3 regions of the Paenibacillus sp. FSL H7-0716 genome follow, and region 2 is predicted to be linked to each of the others. Evidence: riboswitches for the same ligand, from Rfam matches in the RefSeq annotation. Region 2 holds a riboswitch; each other region holds the start of a gene.
The links. Region 2 has a riboswitch for cyclic di-GMP ahead of MHH60_RS28325 (response regulator transcription factor). Riboswitches for the same ligand answer to the same signal wherever they lie in the genome.

Region 1: linked by a shared signal. The riboswitch ahead of MHH60_RS21780 (DUF6612 family protein) and the one ahead of MHH60_RS28325 (response regulator transcription factor) in region 2 are both predicted to bind cyclic di-GMP.
Region 3: linked by a shared signal. The riboswitch ahead of MHH60_RS11830 (anti-repressor SinI family protein) and the one ahead of MHH60_RS28325 (response regulator transcription factor) in region 2 are both predicted to bind cyclic di-GMP.

What each region holds. Positions count from the first base shown of each region.
Region 1 is NZ_JBBODA010000019.1:91,795-95,073, forward strand. It holds gene MHH60_RS21770 (DUF4179 domain-containing protein) at 1-665, opposite strand, end outside; gene MHH60_RS21775 (RNA polymerase sigma factor) at 649-1,167, opposite strand; cyclic di-GMP riboswitch class I at 1,372-1,463, shown strand; gene MHH60_RS21780 (DUF6612 family protein) at 1,581-2,435, shown strand; gene MHH60_RS21785 (NADH-dependent flavin oxidoreductase) at 2,548-3,279, shown strand, end outside.
Region 2 is NZ_JBBODA010000037.1:21,838-25,116, reverse strand. It holds gene MHH60_RS28340 (histidine kinase) at 1-265, shown strand, start outside; gene MHH60_RS28335 (sigma-70 family RNA polymerase sigma factor) at 344-850, shown strand; gene MHH60_RS28330 (alpha/beta fold hydrolase) at 895-1,704, shown strand; cyclic di-GMP riboswitch class I at 1,781-1,868, shown strand; gene MHH60_RS28325 (response regulator transcription factor) at 1,965-2,642, shown strand; gene MHH60_RS28320 (hypothetical protein) at 2,808-3,002, shown strand; gene MHH60_RS28315 (hypothetical protein) at 2,989-3,279, shown strand, end outside.
Region 3 is NZ_JBBODA010000007.1:120,216-123,494, reverse strand. It holds gene MHH60_RS11835 (2-oxoglutarate dehydrogenase E1 component) at 1-903, opposite strand, end outside; cyclic di-GMP riboswitch class I at 1,374-1,458, shown strand; gene MHH60_RS11830 (anti-repressor SinI family protein) at 1,486-1,641, shown strand; gene MHH60_RS11825 (helix-turn-helix domain-containing protein) at 1,749-2,078, opposite strand; gene MHH60_RS11820 (TasA family protein) at 2,248-2,856, opposite strand; gene sipW (signal peptidase I SipW) at 2,945-3,279, opposite strand, start outside.

The sequences.
Region 1 (3,279 bases), on a different contig from region 2:
ACGGATTCGATTTGAATGCTTGGATATTGCTTAACTCCAGTATCGATAGTTTCCCCTGCTTTATGATTAGATTGTAAGGGAATATTCCGATCACGGTAAAAAATGAGATTCCGAGCTTCAAACCTGTAGTCCTTTTTATCATCCTTTAATGTATCAGGTGTCTCATATACTCCAATGAGTTTCTGGCTTTCAGGATCGTATTCTAAATAACCGTATACCTTTGCCTTGGCACCGGATTCACTAGTCATGAGGTTTTCCTCTGTAGCAAATCCAGTATATTGGGATAGATCAGAGTTAGTATCAAGTGATAACAGCATTTTCATTTTTTCTCCATCAGTTACAACACCGTTCAAATTCATTGTTACTCCTGAACTGGAAGTTTGAAGATTATACTGTTGACCGATGCCGTTATTTAATGCATTGCTCACACTTCGACCACCAATTTTATCCCAATTAATCGTCATACTAGCGAATACAGGAATGGCTACAAGTAAGAGGCAAGAGAAGACAATACTGATAGGAACAACCTTTTTATTAGACCTAGGAGTATTCTGGGAGGCATACAGATTTCTTTGACGTTTATATGCTTCTTGTTCTATGGCAGTCCACATCAAATCATAATCCGGTCGGGGAATATGTTTATCTTTTTCAAGATAGAGACTCATTACTATTCAGCTCCTTTAGTTGGGTTCCACCCATTCTATTTAGTATTTTAAGTCCCTTGTTCAGTCTGGATTTTACAGTTCCTTCGGGTATGCTCATAACTTTAGAGATCTCGGGTACAGTCAATTCGTTGATAAAACGAAGGACTACTACCATTCTGATTTTGTCGGGAAGCTGACTGTATAACCCTTGTAATTCTTTTTTAGTTTCTTGTCGATCCAAACGTTTTTCTACAGGGTTTGATTCCTCAGACCTGGATAGTAAATAATTACGTACTTCTTTCATCCACCCCTTCTTACGCCTTTTGATCACACTGTTGCACTCATTTGAAGCAATTCGTAAAATCCAAGATTTCAAGTTTCTTACCTTCGACTTATCCGCTAAGATAACTTTTACAAATACCTCTTGGGAAATATCCTCCGCATCTGCCTGATTTTTCATTAAGTAGTAACAAAAATAATATACTTGTTCTTTATAGAGCTCGAAAATTTCCCGGTCACTCATTTTGCTGCACCCCCTGTCTTTGCTGTTCTCATTAATAAGACTTATAAGCGTATGTAATCGTTCATTTTTCATTTTGATTGTAGTATTTCTTCTGAGTATCATAGCGAATTCGAATGGAAGATAAGTCGTTTACAGGTAATTATAACCATGATAAAATTAGCGGTGGGACATGCGTCCGTAATCTAATTAAAACTAATTGAATGTCCGCGTTAAAGGTAAAATCATCGAAAGATGATGACACAAAGCCATGGGTCTAAAGCCTTTCGACAGAAGGAAATGATCGCCAGGCCGCCATAGGGATGTCTTATGAAGCATAAAGGATTGCTCTAAGAATATGTAGTCTATTTTGAGCTCTTTTATTATTTCGACCTATACGGCGTTACATTATCGCAAGGGGCCGAAAGGGGAAGTACATGAACAGTTTTTTCAAAACAATAGGTACTAGTTTGGCAGTAGGTGCTTTATTGCTGTCCGGAACGATCGGATGGATGTCTAATCCTGGAGTCGTGTCTGCAGCTACAACATCAGCAGTAACTGCGGATCAAATGATCAGCAAAGTAACAGCAGCCTCCAAAGCAATAAAGAATTTCCATCTGGATGTGACCAAAAAACAGGATATTCAAAGCGGCGGGGTGCGTGTCAGCAACACCAACACTCTGAAGCTGGATATCAGCCGTCTGCCGAATTTTGCCGCAGCAGGCACTGTCGCTAGCAGTCTTTTAGAAACATCTTACAGCTTGTATGCTAACGATAAGGAGTTTTACTATCTTGTAGATGGAAGTGAGCTTATCGATGAATCTGAAGACGATTCTTCAGGTTACGACGATGACGGGGAGCCGATCGATCCTGATGCACAGTATTGGCTTGGACTGGAGAAAACGGAATGGGAGTCCTTTTACTCTAAAGGCCAATACGATCCTGTTTCAATGCTTGATTCGGTAAAAAGTTATAAAAAATCCATGAAAGTCAGCACTGCTGGCGCACAAACGGTCTTACAATTCACGGTAACCGATCCGACAGCAGCTAAGGGGATAATCAAACTCTATGACCAGGAGAACCTCTGGGATGGTGAGACAGTTCAACCCAAAAGTGTAACGTGGAAATTATTCGTCAATACTAAGACCTGGCAAACAGAAAAGCTGACAGTCGATCTGAGTTATGTGTTGGTAAGTGATGGAGCAAAAGATACATACACCACGAAAATCGAAGCTAAATATTCCAAGAATAATAAAGGTACAGCCATTGTAAAACCGGCTGAACTAGAATAATAAAGACGATTCATATCGAGCAAAAAGCGCTGTTCCGCTGAACAGCGCTTTTTGCTGTATTCAACAGCAGTTCTTTATTAGTTGACAAGAATAAATCATTGCTGTAATTTATATGTATGCGCATGTATATAATATTCTGTTTAAATATAATTTAATGAAAGTTGGGAAAAAGATGATAGCACTAGACACAGCATTAACTTTTCGCAGAGGACTGACACTAAAAAACCGAGTGGTTATGGCTCCAATGACCACACGAATGAGCTTTTATGACGGTGTAGTAACACAAGATGAATTGAAATACTATTCGCTAAGAACGGGCGAAGTAGGTGCGGTCATCACTGCGGCAGCAAATGTACAAGAGGGTGGAAAAGGATGGGAAGGTGAACTTAGTGTTTCCTCCGATGAATTTATTCCTAGCCTTAGCCGATTAGCATCTACTATTAAACGAAATGGAACAAAAGCTATTTTACAATTATTCCATGCAGGAAGAATGACAGATTCAAAAATATTGCGTGGCGTACAACCCGTTTCCTCCAGCGCCATTGCTGCCGAACGTCCGAATGCAGAAATTCCAAGAGCATTAACAGAAGATGAAATTTTCGGTGTAATTGAGGATTTTAAAAAAGCGACTCAACGTGCTATTCAAGCTGGATTCGATGGGGTAGAAATTCATGGAGCAAACACATATTTAATCCAACAATTCTTCTCTCCACACTCCAACCGTCGTGAAGATCAATGGGGCGGAAGCTTAGAGAAAAGATTTAATTTCATTAACCAATTAGTGGATGCAGTTATTGCTGTCGTTGACAATTCAAAGGTTAAGGATTTTATTGTCGGTTATCGT
Region 2 (3,279 bases):
CAAAGTGTTGGAAGACTTGACAGCGCGGTTGGGCGGCAGGTTCATAATGCTGTTTGCCCGGAATCGGAGGCAAATTCCATATATGTTGCTGAACAAAGCTAACGATATTCAAAGTACACAAATAATTATCGGACAATCCAAGCGGATCTTGTGGGAAAAAATATGGAAACCACCAGTGATTAGGCCGATTTTGCGTCATGGGCGTCATATGGATGTGTTGATCGTGGCCGATTTTGATCCTCTCATTCAACTGGAAGAAACGTAGCGTTCTATATGTTATCTGAGGTTTGCCTTAATCAAAACGAAGGATTACGCAATAGGTACTTTTGGGGAGGAGTGAGATGTGTATTCACTCGAAGGACGACTTGTTATACTAGCTAGCGGCGGAAATCTTAATGCATTTGTGGAATTGGTTAACATGTACAAAGATAAAATATATGACGTGGCTTCTCGTATGTTAAAAAGTGGGCATGATGCGGAAGAGGTTGTGGCCGAAACTTTTATTCTTGTGTATCAAAATCTCAATAATGTCGATCTTTGTAATCATCTAAAAATCTGGATATTTAAGGTTGCTATGAATTCATGCTTGCAACGACTGCGGAAGCAGAAAGAAGCTTGGACACAGACGGAAGCAGCTTGTGAAACAGGATGCTTAACAGGCACACAGCAACAAGTGAATCAAGCCATTGATGCTTTACCAGAAAAACATAGGATGGTTGTTATTCTTTTTTATTGTCACCGCTTTTCACTGGGAGATGTAAGTAAAATATTAAATATGGATGTTGGAACGATCAAAACATATTTGCGCTATTGTCGAGAGTTTATCAGTGAAAGAGTAACCTATCATTGAGGATCTTGATAGATAAGGAGTTGGGAATATTGCCACTCTGGAATGTGAACGGGACTTCACTGTACTTTGAAGTTTATGGTAGAGGAACTCCCCTTATTTTTATTCATGGTTTTGGATTAACTCACGAGATGTTTGGGCCTCAGATAGAATTTTTCAAGAGATCATGTAAAATTGTACTTGTTGATCTAAGGGGAAACGGACAATCGGGGAAATTAATGGTTCCTAATGATAGCATCATTGAAACCCAATGTGAAGATCTCAGCATACTGCTTGCTTATTTGGGTATTAAACGAGCTGTACTCGTTGGCGTTTCGTATGGCGGTGTATTGGCCCAAAAATTCTCGCAATTATTTCCGGATCAAGTAAGTGCAATCATCATATCTGATAGCTTTAGTAAAAATGTCATGACAACCATTCCGGGAAAAATGTTATATGCGATAACTGCCGTCGGTTGGCTATCCTACTACTTGCCTGGTGAATTCTTTATACGCTCACTTAAGATTATGTATTACAGGTGGGACTTGGCTTACCGTGCGATAAGAAAAGGGATTCTGGAAAAAAGATCCAGAGAATTGCATAAACAGAGGATAGCTGTCAGTAGGATTGACTATACCCATTTTCTTCCCCTGATTGAAGTGCCCGTGTTGTGTATTGTAGGAGCAAATACACTTACAGGAGTTAGGCATATGAAGGAGACCGCGAAGTTGCTTGCTAATGTACGCTTTGAAGTTATTGAGGACTCTTATGATCCTAGCAATTTGTGTCAGCCACAACGATTTAATGAGAGTGTCCAACACTTTTTAGAGGAAAATCATTTAATAGAAACTAACGGGCTGATCCAAAGGTACTCTTAAGGACGAAAGTTTTGAGTATCCATACGAATTCAAATTCATATTTATGTGTAGCAGGATAAATCGTCGACTAAATTCATACTGGAAGAGGCAAAGCTGACCGAAAGGCAGTGACGCAAAGCCACGGATCTTCTCACTGTTCAAGTGATGACCGCCGGGTTACCCAATTTGCCAAACACGGCCTATGGGGTCGTGTTTTTGTTATTTGGAGGATTGGAGGGGAATAAGATATCCAAGCAGAATTTCATTCGAAATTGTCTACGATGGCTGGTAAAGCGAATATAAAAGTTGTGCTAGCTGACAACGACAGGGAATGGTGCCGTCGCTTTACTGGTTTGCTCGCAAAAGCGACGGATATTCATCTCATTAACATTTCCGTTACAAAAGAAGAGGCGCTGCGAGCTAGTTTACAGTTGGACGTGGATGTTGTGGTGGTGAATACAACACTTGGGTCGTCCGGGCACGATGGGCTAGATGCTTCCAAGGACATTCTTGCAAAAAAAGATATTCCAATTATTATCGTGGCCTCAAGTACAGACCCCGAAGTTGTTGTCGAAGCAATAACAGTCGGAGCGGTAAACTTTATAAGTAAAACCTATACGGGCGACATCATCATCGCAATTCGGGAAGCGTATCACCGTAGCTCCTCGTTACATCCGATAGCATCGAAGGTACTTCGCGAGGAACTCACCCGGTTGAAGCGTAAGGAACTTTGCTGTAAGCTGACCGTGACTGAAAAGGAAGTGCTGCAATTAATCGCTTGGGGCCATTCCAAATCCAAGTTGATTCAGTTGATGGGTATTTCACCTAATACAATGAAGACGCATGTTCGTCATATTAGTAGAAAGCTCGGTACGAAATCCATTAAAGAAGCAGCAGTAAAGGCAAAACGACTTGGACTAGAGAAACACTCGGACAATAAGGAGCACGATACCCGGTGACGATTTTCGATTTATTTCGACAAGGTTCTAAAGCATTAGGGTGACTAAAAAATCATCCTGCCGGATGGTATCGAAAATTGATAAAATTAGGTATAAGGTGGGATAGGAATTGATAGAAATGGCCCACTATGAATAGGAGGGATTTGTGGCAAAAGCAACTAAAAGATGAAGCATGGGATAGTTGTCTGTCATGTGGAGAACGGGACAAGTCCAATGTGGTTCTTGATTCTCATTCGCCGTTTGGGTTGTCCCAAAATGATGGATGAAAGGATGATCGACATGTGTCGAAAAGAAACGGAGTGTGGATTATGTCTGGATAGTCGGATAGGAAACGGGGGAGCGGCTTATGTTGTTAGCTGAACAGATAACCCCTTATGAAAAAGTTGAGAATTGGTTGATCGCGTACACGGATTGGAAAGCACGGCTGGAATATGCACAAACAGAGCTTACACACATTCCGGGATTGACAAAAGCGCTGCATGAAGTGGCGATATATGGCTGCGGCAAACCTAATGACACGTTGCTTCGCACAGTCATTCACCGTTTGGAAATCACCGAATATGAAATACCGTTTCTTCAATCCAGGATCGGATTGATAGAATATGCTTTCTCGGCTCTCGCCCCAGAGGAAAGACAA
Region 3 (3,279 bases), on a different contig from region 2:
ACCGAGATGGTATTTCACATCACCTGTCCAGCCATAGTTAATGCCTGTAGAGCCTTCGGAAGGGAAAAGCTCCTTGTTCGGAGAATGATGAAACTCTGAAAATATGATATCATAAGGTTTGCCCAAAATATGTGCAAGAACGTTGAGGCGGCCGCGATGCGCCATGCCCATCAAAATATGCTCCGCACCGTCATGTGCAGCAGCACGTACGATTTCATCTAACATCGGTACAAGAGCATCATTGCCTTCAAGACTGAAACGCTTCTGACCTACAAAAGTCTTGTGGAGGAAGGTTTCAAATTGCTCTACCTGAATCAGGCGGTTCAGGAGCTCTTTGCGTTCTGTATTATTTAGGGGTGCTGGTGAGCTGGTGGATTCTGCCTGTCTATTTAGCCATTGCAGTTCTTTTTCTTCATGCACATGCCCGAACTCATAGGCGATGGTCTTGGTGTATGCCTGACGCATACGTTGCACGGCATCCCATCCGGTATGCACATCATTCGGCGCATTTTCCCATATAAGCGTTGCAGGCAGTGCGATCAGGTCTTCGCGGGTCAGCCCATAGGTTTCAAGCTCAAGATATTTTGCCATGGGATTCTGATCGCGTACCAGCGGATCAATTTCAGCGGCCATATGGCCATATATACGAATATTGGCGATTAGCTTGGAAGCTCTTACTGCTTTTCTAAGCCATTCGGTGTCTCCCGAGATGCGCGGCTGAGGAGCCGGTTCGCTATCTGGAGTTAGGGGAGGAGGTCCCGAATTTGTAAAAAGCTCGCGATAATTATTTTCTACGGTGGAGGGATCTTTCACAAACTGTTCATATCTTTCTTGAATGTAGCCTAAATTGGGTCCGTAATACTTACTCCAAATGGATTCGTTATAGGGCTCTTTGGCTGCCATGAATACATCCTCCTTAACGGATGAACTCCATACGTGACATTTTGTGTCAACGCTTACTGGAGCTGTGATGATTGCGGTTTCATTTCTCATCTTATTGTGCTACTTTCAGCCACTGTAATCAATTCATTCTTTCGTCCAATACGTTCGCAAAATGGTATGGGTTAGCTTGTTCTAATGAAAAGAAGGGTGTTTCTTCTCATTACCCATTCTAAAGGCCTATTAAAATGATTCTATTATCCTTATTTTTAACTATTAGGTCAGTAAATATTTATTTTGCTAGTACAATTTATTTTATGTAACGGACGAGTATCGTGATAATCGGACAAGATCTTTGAAAAAAAATCTTTTATTTTTCGTTTTAAAAATAAAAAGTAACCAGGAATCGACACACTTTTCCGCTTTCTTTTTGTATAATGTTATTGCAGATAGTAATTTTATAGTTTTTTAAGTAGATCCTTTCGTGAAAAGGGTCCAGTAAAAGGTAAACTTGCCGAAAGGCAGGGGCACAAAGTCGCGGGTCTAAGGTAGAGATACTATGACAGCCGGATTGCCTGGGGACGTAAAATCTTAGGGGGAGATTTTTTGGAAAAGTCCAACCAGGGTAGCAACAGAGAACAGCAGTTTATTGATCTGGATCAAGAGTGGGTACATTTATTATTAGCAGCTAAGAAGGCTGGCATTAAGGCAGATGAAATCCGCCAGTTCTTTCATGAGAAAACTGTGCAGATCGTGCAGTAATACATTAGAGGGGTTACATATCGAAAAAGGGCACAGCGGTTCTTCGCTGTGTCCTTTTTCGATATGATTTAGTAGAAGAGAGGATCGTACCAGATTGGTAGGAAGTATTAATCCTTTTGATCGAGCTTCCATTTCTGATAGTCCAGAAATTCTTTGAATTCGCGTTTGCTAATGCCTGAGTCCATAGCTTCCTGCACCAATCGGAACCATTCCGAATCTAAATGTGATTCCTCTGCATCATTGGGTTCTCCATAGAGTAGGGCATGAATGGATACCTGAAGCGCATCAGCGATCTTTTGGATAAACTGGATGGATGGATTGGATTGGATGTTTCTCTCCACGTTGCTAAGATACGACTTAGCCACATCTGCTCTGTCCGCAAGCTCAGATAGGGAGAAACCCTTGTCTAGGCGGAGCTGCTGGATACGTTGGCCCATATTCTGTGGCACTATGCTGACGCCCCTCCGTAATTTTTGTTATTAGTATAGCAAATATCAATAAATCGGACAAAGTTTATTGTAAAGAGAAGAGCAGCAATCTGCTTATCCGTGGCCGGATTCAGGATCTGCTGCTCTTCGAGTATTTTATTAAATTACTTTATTGATCTTAGTAGTCTTTTTTCGCGCCTTGTTTAGCTACGAAATCCCAAGTCAGTGTCAAGCTATCGCCTTGGAAAATATTTTGATCTTGGTTATTTTCAACAAATTCGAATTGGACGGAGAAGCTGTCATTAGTACCGGCTTTAATACCGGATGCTTCGGTAAAGAGTTGATCCCAACCTGTATTTTTTACGAGATCGGGATGCTGACTTTTTAAAGCAGCAAGTGTAGTCTCATAAACTACATTTTCAGGAGAGACGATAGGTACTCCTTTATCATTATTTCTAAGGAATTTAACTTTAATGAACTCGGCTAAATCAAGGTAGTTATCTCCTTTAGCATCCGTGATTTGAGTCGATGTATTCAGAATGATAGATCCGATATCGAGCGAACCATCGTTTTTCAATTTGAAGGATTTAGTTACAGTATCACCTGGTTTCAGGTTAGGAATATTAACGATGACAGAAGGGTCAGAGTTCAGATCGAGTGTACCCGCTGCGAATGTAGCTGTGCTTTGCGCAGTGTCGCTAAAGTATGCGAAGGTTCCTCCGCCGATTAATGATAAACCCAGTGCTGCAGATGCTACGCCAAGACCCAATGTTTTCTTGATACCCATAATAAAATTCCTCCTCAAATTTGTGTTGAATTTTTATAAAATTTATATATTGTATCTTCCGGTTCGTAAGCGGAAGTGGACAATCAACTTAGGGCTGTGTTTCTGTTGGGGACGGTGAGGCTGGCAGTAGGGCAGCATTTTTCTTTTCTAATGCAGCTACAGCCTTCCAAGAGGTATATAGAGCATAGAGCAGAAGCATCAAGCCAGGCACGATCATGAGGACTACACTTCCAGCTTTGGAAACCGCGAAATTCATAGCGTAACCGACATAGGGTACAGTAACCCCGGTATACTGAGCTACAACATTCGCAGAACTGGTAGGGTTCATGTCGGGTGCGTCGTTGTTATCGCCTTTAGTGCGATAAACAGCTTCACCCGTAGCGTTATTGACGGTCGCTTCTACAATCCGGTGAGTAATGAGCA